3 regions of the Thalassotalea sp. PS06 genome follow, and region 2 is predicted to be linked to each of the others. Evidence: predicted binding sites of a transcription regulator. Region 2 holds the regulator's gene; each other region holds the start of a gene.
The links. Region 2 encodes sigma-54, which starts transcription at its own class of promoters, with help from an activator protein. Its sites were predicted from a motif close to GTTGGCACGNNNNTNGNNT; they were not measured.
Positions count from the first base shown of each region.

Region 1 (3,286 bases), 590 kb from region 2:
CAGGGCAGCACATTGAATATGAACAGCGCCCACAATGGTTTAAGGACTGGGAAACCACCGGTTTATTGCAATTTGAAGATAAGAACGGTGATGGCAAAATTCAGTACCATGCCGATGAGAACATCAACGAATTGGTAAAAGTGGATCGCGATATCATGGTGCTTGCCAACCCGGCAATCGCTAACCTGCCAAACTGGGTAATTGCCTTGGTAGCCGCAGGCGGGCTGGCGGCAGCACTGTCGACAGCGGCAGGATTACTGCTCGCCATATCCTCATCCGTTTCCCACGATCTAATGAAAGGCCTGTTTTTCACTAACTTATCGGAAAAGCGGGAATTACTGGCGGGGCGAATTACCATGACCCTGTCGATATTACTGGCAGGATACCTGGGGCTAAATCCCCCTGGATTTGCCGCCGGTACGGTAGCACTGGCATTTGGCCTAGCGGCTTCATCTATTTTTCCGGCATTAATGATGGGAATATTTTCAAAGACAATATCCGGCAAAGCGGCGGTGGCCGGAATGTGCGCCGGTATCGGTGTCACCCTGTTATACGTATTTCAGCACAAGGGCGTAATGTTTATTCCAGGCACCAGCTTCCTGGGGGCTATGCCTGAAAACTGGTTCTTCGGCATATCACCGAATGCCTTTGGTGCCATTGGCGCTTTAGTTAACTTCGGTGTGGCATTTTTAGTGACAGCTCTGGGCGATAAAGCCCCCGAGCAGGCGCAACGCATGGTAGAGAATATGCGCCAGCCGGGCAGTACTTCGTTAGCAACATTCAAACATTAAGCGTTTTTAAGTAAAGGTTTTGTGTTGAATTAAAAATTCAGCGACTTATTACAGAATGTTCAGGTTTAATGAGAGAGGTTAAGGTTGCCCTATGGCAACCTTAATTCGACAAGTTAATTACGTTTTAATCTGCTAAACCCTAACAATGAAAGCGCCAAAATAGCCAACGTAGAAGGCTCTGGCACCTCTGATGGACCGCCATTCTCGCTTTTTACAGAAACATCATCAATGAAGTTGCCAAATGTTCCGCCAAGAGGGTTAATAGACGATATTTTCAATGTGGTGGTCGACCCAAGAGCGGCAAAGACACCGCCGTCGATTGCCCATTGTCCAACGGTACCACTAACTTCAAAAGAAGCTAAAACCGTAGCAGAGTTATGATCGCCATCGAGTACTTCTACCTTGAAAGCTTCATTGTTATTAACCCGCGCACTGTAGGCAAATGACAATACATAGTTGTCGTCAGCAATAGTGCTAAATGTCTGATAAATCATCCAACTGCCAGCATTGGGATGGGCATTAAGCTCTGCATGTTGATTGCCACTATTAGGCTGAACACCTCCTAATTTATGCCAAATTTCAACATTACTGCCCTGCCATCCTAAGTCCGGCGTTCCTTCAGGAAAGAAAGACCATGAGTTTTCCGCAAGTTCTGGCTTTTCAAACCCACCATTGATAATAAGTTCCGCTTTAGCGGCAAATGAAAAGACTAACAGAGAGATACTTACCAGAATCCGAGTGAAGTGTTTCATAATATGTCCTTTTAGTTGTTATTAAATGCCTTTCGGCTCCTAAAGGTCGGTTAGTTATATTACCAGCAGCTAACCGACCGGGTGTTGGTCAAGCAATTACCCTGCCATCAACGCCAAACGCACCTTCTTAAAGGACTTCACTCAATTTAGAATAAATATTTCAAACAGATTGTAAGACTTTTTGACACCTAAGATTTTCGTAACCAAGATCTTCCACCAACTAATAAAATCAATGAAATGGCAAATATTAAAATAGAGCTTGGTTCCGGAATTTGCTGTGATGGATCATCGCTTTCGACAGCGTAAACGCCATCAAGGAAGTTACCAGAGAATCCCGTTTCCGGATTCACCGAGGTAAACCGAACCGTAGCCTCTGTACCGGTAGCCTCAAAGACCGTGGAAAACTCACTCCAGGTACCGAATTCGTGATCGTCAAACGTCTGCGAAAACAGTACGTCGTCGCCGGCAAGCACTTCAAATAAAAACGCTTCGTCATCGAAACGAGCGCTATAGGCAAAGCCAACTTCATAGAATGAACCGACATCAGACATAAACGTCTGCTCTATGGTCCAGGCTCCGTTTACTGGGCCCGCAGCATTGAGCTCTGCATGCTGAAAACCGCTAAATGCCATCGTACCGTTAGCCATGTGCCAGATCTCAATACTGGCGCCATCCCAACCATCAACGTCTTCACCAGAAAACCATTGCCAGCGACCTTCTTCAACAACTGGGTCTTCAAAGTCGCCATTAACCAACAGATTTGCATTCGCAAAAGGAGTACACAGTATTAACAGGGCAGGTAATAGCCATTGCTTAACTTTCATACAACATACCTTAATAAATTGCTTTAACCGCGCAGCCAAATATTAACTACAGGACAGCCAGATGAGCACCTCTGCTCAACTAGCCCAGTGTTACAGCTATTGATGTGAATTAACTAAACGGATATCTATGCAAGGCATATTCCAATTGTCGTAACCCGTTGATTTTTAATTTGCTTATGGTTTTACGGAAATGGCGATTGTCAGTATTTGTAAAATAAACTGACACTTTAAAAGCGATATCCTACCCTGGCAAAGGCAGTAATAGAGAAACCCGTGTTGGTATCGTGGGGTAATACAGTGAAATCGAGGTGAAAGCCTTTTTTGTAAAAGCTTAAATAGGGCATAAAGTGGATAAAATCTTTACGGATGAATTCGGCGCTGGTATCGGAATAAAGAATATCAGAGCGATCCACATAGGTGATTGGCATCGATAGCGAAATTTTGTCCAAAAAAGAGTCTTCCAATGGGAAGTCCCGGGTTACGCCAATACCGATAGAATTGTAATCCATCTCGTGGGAATCTTTCATTTTCCAAAGCTCGATATTAACCTGCCACTTTGGTGCAGGCTCATAAAAGTACCATTTAACCCCATAACCCTTATGATTTTCGTTGTACTCGAAATCCGGGTCAATAAACTCTTGGATGATAGCTTCCGTGTCATTCTTTTTAAGATGATCTGACCAACCCCCGAGTTTTACTTCAAAGTCCATGGCAGTTACTGTCGATGAAAACAGTAGCAAAAGCAGCGATGCAAACTTTCCCATAACTTCTGTCCTTGTTACGCGCGAAAAAATTGCGCAAAAAATCCTCTACACCTGAACTGCAGTGCATTTAATCTGTATTTAGATTTATTTATTTGGTAGCGCCAGGAATCAGCAGCTCGATATTTGTGTGGGCAATTGCATTGAATCAACGAAAA
Region 1 is NZ_CP041638.1:3,756,165-3,759,450, forward strand. Features, by position in the region: gene FNC98_RS16575 (sodium:solute symporter family protein) at 1-791, shown strand, start outside; gene FNC98_RS16580 (DUF642 domain-containing protein) at 905-1,543, opposite strand; gene FNC98_RS16585 (DUF642 domain-containing protein) at 1,732-2,367, opposite strand; gene FNC98_RS16590 (hypothetical protein) at 2,595-3,131, opposite strand.
Region 1: FNC98_RS16580 (DUF642 domain-containing protein) is a predicted target of sigma-54. The motif match lies at 1,634-1,652, and genes of this name have one in related genera.

Region 2 (3,286 bases):
TACCTGCCCCAGGAAGCATCAATTTTTCGCAAACTCTCGGTGCGCGACAACATCATGGCAATATTACAGACTCGAAAAGATTTAGATAATGATGGTCGTGAAGAAAAACTGGAAAGCCTGGTTGAAGAGTTTAATATAGGTCATATTATTGATAATACAGGGCAAAGTTTGTCTGGCGGGGAACGTAGACGCGTAGAAATTGCGCGAGCTTTAGCGGCTGACCCGCACTTTATTCTCCTGGACGAACCCTTTGCGGGTGTCGACCCTATCTCCGTTAGCGATATCAAGAAAATTATTCTGCACTTAAAGCAACGCGGTATTGGTGTACTCATTACTGACCATAACGTCCGTGAAACTCTCGATGTTTGCGAACATGCTTATATTGTTAGTCGCGGCGAATTGATCGCCGAAGGAAACGCCGAACAAGTATTGAGTAACCAGCAAGTACGCGATGTCTATCTAGGTGAGAAATTCACGCTATAGTTAAATACGGAAGACATAAATTTTGATTATTGGAAGAAGTAAGTAGACTCAGATGAGACCCAGTCTCCAGCTCCGAATGGGGCAACACTTAACCATGACGCCGCAGTTGCAGCAAGCGATCAAGTTGCTGCAACTATCGACGCTTGACCTGCAACAGGAAATCCAGGAAGCCCTGGATAGCAACCCGTTGCTGGAAGTCGACGAATCAAGCCTGAATGCTGACAGTGACAATTCTGAAACAAATAATCTTGACTCGCTTGAAGCAAGCAGTAACGTCAATGGCGAAGGCGACGAAATCTCTACCAGTGATGCCCTGAAAACCGACAATATCCCTGAAGAATTACCTACCGATTCACAATGGGAAGATTCTTATAGTGCCTCGGTTTCGTCCGCAAGTTCCCAGCCTGCAGATGACAGTTACGTTTTTCAGGGTGAGACCAAAGATTCAATTCAAGACCACCTGCTGTGGCAAATGGAACTAACCCCATTTTCTGAAACCGATAAATCCATCGCCATTGCCATCATTGATGCCATTGACGATAAAGGTTATTTGACCATCAGCAGTGAAGATGTATTAGAAAGCCTGGGCAATGATGAGGTCGAGCTTGATGAAGTTGAGGCGGTACTTAAACGTATCAATATGTTTGATCCTATCGGTGTTGGGGCTCGCTCAATTGCAGAGTGCCTGATTATCCAGTTGAATCAATTTGCCAAAGATACCCCTTATCTGGAAGAAGCGAAAATGCTAATCGATAAGTATATCGATTTATTGGCGATACGCGATTTTCGACAAATCATGCGCAAAACCAAGCTCAAAGAGCCACAACTCAAAGAGACCATGCGTCTAATCCATTCTTTAAACCCGCGGCCGGGTGATGTCATTAATGAAAGTGACGACCAATATGTTATCCCAGATGTTAGCGTGTTTAAAAAAGGTGGCCGCTGGGTGGTAGAGCTAAACGCTGACAGTGCGCCAAAACTGGCAATCAATAACCAATATGCAGCCCTTGCCCGCTCAACATCTTCCAGTGATAGTCAATTTATTCGTTCTCATTTACAAGAAGCGAAATGGTTCATCAAAAGCCTGGAATCACGTAATGATACCTTGCTGAAAGTCTCCAATTGTATCGTTCAGCAACAACAGGCATTTTTTGAATATGGTCCAGAGGCCATGCGCCCTATGGTCCTGAATGACATCGCCGAAGCCGTTGATATGCACGAATCAACCATTTCCCGGGTTACCACTCAAAAATACATGCACACCCCACGGGGCATTTTCGAATTAAAATATTTCTTCTCCAGCCATGTCAGTACTGAAAATGGCGGCGAATGTTCATCCACTGCGATCAGGGCACTGATTAAAAAAATGGTGGATGCAGAAATACCAAGTAAGCCACTAAGCGATAGTAAAATTGCCGACCTTCTTGCCGATCAAGGCATTAATGTCGCCCGTCGAACTATTGCTAAATATCGGGAATCCTTGGCAATCCCGCCCTCAAATCAGAGGAAGAGCTTACTTTAACAGCCAAAACCGTTCTGAGGAGCCGAAAAATGCAAATTAATTTGTCAGGTCACCATGTTGAGATTACGGACTCTTTAAAAGGATTTGTGGATAGTAAATTTGAAAAGCTAGAGCGACATTTTGACCACATAAATAATGTCTATGTGGTACTGACCGTCGAAAAACTCCAGCAAATTGCCGAAGCCACCGTCAATGTAAATGGTGGCGAAATCCACGCTTCCTCAGAACATCAGGATATGTATGCCGCGATAGATAGCTTAATCGACAAACTCGATCGGCAAGTGATTAAACACAAAGAAAAAATATCGAAACATTAACTATATAACCCAATGAAATTAGAACAATTATTATCCCCGGACTGTACTGTGTGTGCAGTACCGGGAACCAGTAAAAAGGGTGTGCTACAACAAATTAGTCGAATCGCGGCAAATGCGTTTAAAAATGCCACGGAAAAAGAATTATTAAACGCCTTGGTTGCCCGGGAAAAGCTGTCCAGTACAGGTATTGGTAAAGGTATCGCAATTCCCCATGGGCGCTTACAGCAGCATCAGCAAATCATTGCCGTTTTAGTGACGACCGAAAAACCGGTTTCGTTTGATGCAATTGACGACCAACCTGTAGATATTTTCTTTGCGCTTTTCGTTCCCGAAGACCATTGCCAGCAACATTTGCAAACCCTGGCAGCCATTGCTGCTTTTCTTGGGGATAAAAGCAATGCTAAGCGCTTGCGTCGGTGTAAAAGCTCCGAGCAATTATTTAAGATAGCCACGGGTCAGGAAGACTAAGGAAGCTTCAATGAAATTGCTAATCGTCAGTGGCCGTTCAGGTTCAGGTAAGTCCGTTGCATTGCGAGTACTTGAAGATCTTGGTTATTACTGTGTCGATAATATACCGGTAAACCTGTTACCGGCATTAACCCATACGGTAATCAACGATTACGATAAAGTAGCGGTGTCTCTCGATGTGCGTAACTTACCAAGTAACCCAGAAGACGCCCGGGAAATTATCAATTACCTGCCAAATACCGTTGAACTCAACGTCCTTTATCTCGACGCCGATGATGATGAATTGATTCGCCGCTATAGCGAAACCCGCCGCCTACATCCATTGATCAAGAAAGATATGGCTCTTGATCAGGCGATTGAAATGGAGAAAACCCTTCTCGAACCTGTCGCCGAACGCACCGATCTGTATATTGATACCTCAATGCTTACCCCCCATCAACTTGCAGATATTGTTCGCGAGCGGGTGCTTGGTTCAAAGACCGGAAATATGGTTATT
Region 2 is NZ_CP041638.1:552,855-556,140, reverse strand. Features, by position in the region: gene lptB (LPS export ABC transporter ATP-binding protein) at 1-483, shown strand, start outside; gene FNC98_RS02410 (RNA polymerase factor sigma-54) at 536-2,005, shown strand; gene hpf (ribosome hibernation promoting factor) at 2,035-2,322, shown strand; gene ptsN (PTS IIA-like nitrogen regulatory protein PtsN) at 2,335-2,790, shown strand; gene rapZ (RNase adapter RapZ) at 2,801-3,286, shown strand, end outside.

Region 3 (3,286 bases), 110 kb from region 2:
GCACTGGCGCAGGATACCAATCTAACCCTTGGTGAGACAAGGAACCATATTGAAGCCGAAAAGGTTCACCAATAGCTTTAAGGGTTTCTGCGTTTTTCACCCCTAAACGTTTATAAACTTCTTTAATATTGGATGCCCAATAACCTTGGTTGTATGCAGCGTCCAATTCTTCCTCTGTGTAATCCAGGAAAATCTTTTTTTGGTTGACACTCCACGCAGGAAATCCAATTAGAGCAGTGGCTAGAAGAGCAGTGCTTGAACCTAAAAAACGCCGTCTTGTTTGTTGATTTTTATTCATCATATCCTGCCATTTATAACTTTTCCGTCCTCACGCATTAGCGATACAAGTCGTGAATTTATTTCAAGCTATTCATGTGGTTAAAGTGTTTATTAAATATAGGTCGAGATTGTTACGATTGCTCTTATTGGTATAATTTTGTAATTTAAGTGAGTAATCAGGGACTGTAATGAGCGAGTCTGAGTCATTTAATCTCCCACTTTCTTTTTATTATGCACCGTCATCCCGTACTTGATGCGGGATCTCCTATCGCATGCTGTGATCGTGTTTATTTCAACCCCTTAGTTTAAGAACTACGTAAACAAGTCTCAGTATACCGAAGGGAGGTCCCGTGTCGGAGCACGGGATGACGGAATAAATAAACGAAATTGCGTATGACTCTGGCTGGCACAACGGTCATTCGGAGCCACCTCAAATACGATGTATATAAAGTGCATCACGCCGATGTCGCAATTGATAAGCTTGCTTTCATTCATTATCCACCCACCAATATCACCTTTCAGTGATAACGGAATGTCTAGCGTAGGACACCAAGCGGGGTTCCTGACTTTTCCGTAGAAGCAAAGTGGTAATCGCTTATCACGGGACTACCATTTTTCGCTAATTGTAGGGTTACTTTAGTTGAGTCTGTTCCGCTTGTACCAGCGGATTTGCGAATAACGAACGCACTAGCCTAATTTCCATATGGCTGAGTGTTTTTGATATTTTCGAAGCCAAAAATTCGTAAAACTCCGTAGTATTCCTGAAATCCACTTGTTTTATCTTCAGATTTGGATTTATCAACAGCTATTGAATTTCTAGCCGATTTTTCACTTCTTGACTGAGAATCTCATATCGAGTGACAGATCCCAAAACCGTGACGGTGCGTTAGCATCGCCACGCAACCCTGCACATGGATTGCACTTTTATTGCACTGTTGTGGTGCGTCAAAATGGTGAGGAATTACATTGCTGCTCTATCGCCCTGATTTATTGGGCTTCAAAAAGTTGGCACGGCACTTGTAACGGTAGCACTAACTTTTAATAGGGGGCGAAATGAAATTAATCAACGCAATAATAAAACCATTCAAACTCGATGATGTTCGTGAAGCAATTTCCGAAGTAGGTATCGAAGGTTTGACTGTAAGTGAAGTTCGTGGCTTTGGTCGTCAAAAAGGTCACACCGAGTTGTACCGTGGTGCTGAATACCAGGTCGACTTCTTACCGAAAGTTAAATTAGAAATAGCGGTTAAAGCGGAAGATGCAGATCGCATCATCGAAGCGATCACTAAGTCTGCACACACAGGCAAAATTGGTGACGGTAAGATTTTCGTTTACGACCTAGAACAAGCGGTACGTATTCGTACCGGTGAACTTGATGTAGCTGCACTATAACCGGGAGATAATAATGGAAGAGTTAGCATCAGTATCAACAACAGTCTCCGAGTTGAGATTTGCACTAGATACTTTTTACTTTTTAATTTCAGGCGCGCTAGTTATGTGGATGGCTGCAGGTTTTGCAATGCTGGAAGCTGGTTTAGTTCGCTCTAAAAACACGACAGAAATACTAACTAAAAACATCTGTCTTTATTCAATTGCCTGTGTAATGTTCCTATTGATAGGCTACAACATCATGTATGTTGATAATGTTGAAGGTGGAGTTTTACCTTCATTCGGAAGCTTGATTGGTACTCAAGCGAGTGATGCTGATCACTCTCTTGAATCTGATTTCTTCTTCCAGGTAGTTTTCGTTGCTACAGCTATGTCCATCGTTTCAGGTGCGGTAGCTGAGCGTATGAAACTTTGGTCTTTCCTCATCTTCGCAGTAGTTCTTACTGGTGTTATCTACCCGGTTGAAGGTTACTGGACTTGGGGTGGCGGTTTCCTTTCAGAAGCTGGCTTCTCTGACTTTGCAGGTTCAGGTATCGTTCACATGGCTGGTGCCGCTGCAGCATTAGCGGGTGTAGTGCTTCTGGGTGCTCGTAAAGGTAAGTACGGTAAAAACGGCGAGATCTTCCCGATTCCTGGTTCGAACATGCCTCTTGCAACCTTAGGTACCTTTATTCTTTGGATGGGTTGGTTCGGTTTCAACGGTGGTTCTCAGCTAATGGTTTCTGATGCTGAAAACGCAACGGCGGTAGGTCAAATCTTCCTTAATACTAACGCTGCTGCGGCGGCTGGTGCGGTTGCTGCATTATTGCTTAACAAAGCAGTTTGGGGCAAAGCTGACCTTACGATGATTCTTAACGGTGCATTAGCAGGTCTTGTTGCTATCACTGCAGATCCTCTGTCTCCATCACCACTATTCGCTTCTTTAATCGGTGCTTTAGGCGGCGTACTCGTTGTATTCTCAATCGTTACTTTCGACAAGTTGAAGATTGATGATCCAGTAGGTGCTATCTCTGTTCATGGTGTTGTAGGTCTATTCGGTCTGCTAGCAGTTCCTTTCAGCAACGGTGATGCGTCTTTCGGCGCACAATTATACGGTGCTGCTGTAATCTTCGGTTGGGTATTCGCGGCGAGCTTCGTTGTGTGGATGATCCTTAAGAAGACTATGGGTATCCGTGTAACGGACGAAGAAGAGTACAACGGTGTTGATAAGTCAGATTGTGGTATTGAAGCTTATCCTGAGTTCGTATCTCTTAAATAATTGAAAATCTGTTTTTCGCGTTAAAGGAGCCTTTGGGCTCCTTTTTTTTGTTCTAAAAATCTTATTCGAGAAAATAAGGCTGGGAAGCCGTATCAGCCTCTAGTATCTGGCAGGGGTTTCGTCTATAATTCGCGCCAAATTTTTAATATCTGTTTATTGAGGGCTTATCATGGCTATCGAACGTACTTTTTCTATCGTTAAACCAGATGCTGTTGCAAAGAATGCAATCGGCGCTATCTACAACCGTTTTGAGTCTGCTGGTCTTAAGATCATCGCTTCTAAAATGGTTCACCTTAGCCGTGAAAAAGCTGAAGGTTTCTATGCTGAACACAAAGAGCGTCCTTTCTTTGGCGCTTTGGT
Region 3 is NZ_CP041638.1:661,809-665,094, forward strand. Features, by position in the region: gene FNC98_RS02855 (alpha/beta hydrolase) at 1-301, opposite strand, end outside; gene FNC98_RS02860 (P-II family nitrogen regulator) at 1,333-1,671, shown strand; gene FNC98_RS02865 (ammonium transporter) at 1,685-2,926, shown strand; gene ndk (nucleoside-diphosphate kinase) at 3,096-3,286, shown strand, end outside.
Region 3: FNC98_RS02860 (P-II family nitrogen regulator) is a predicted target of sigma-54. The motif match lies at 1,284-1,302, and genes of this name have one in related genera.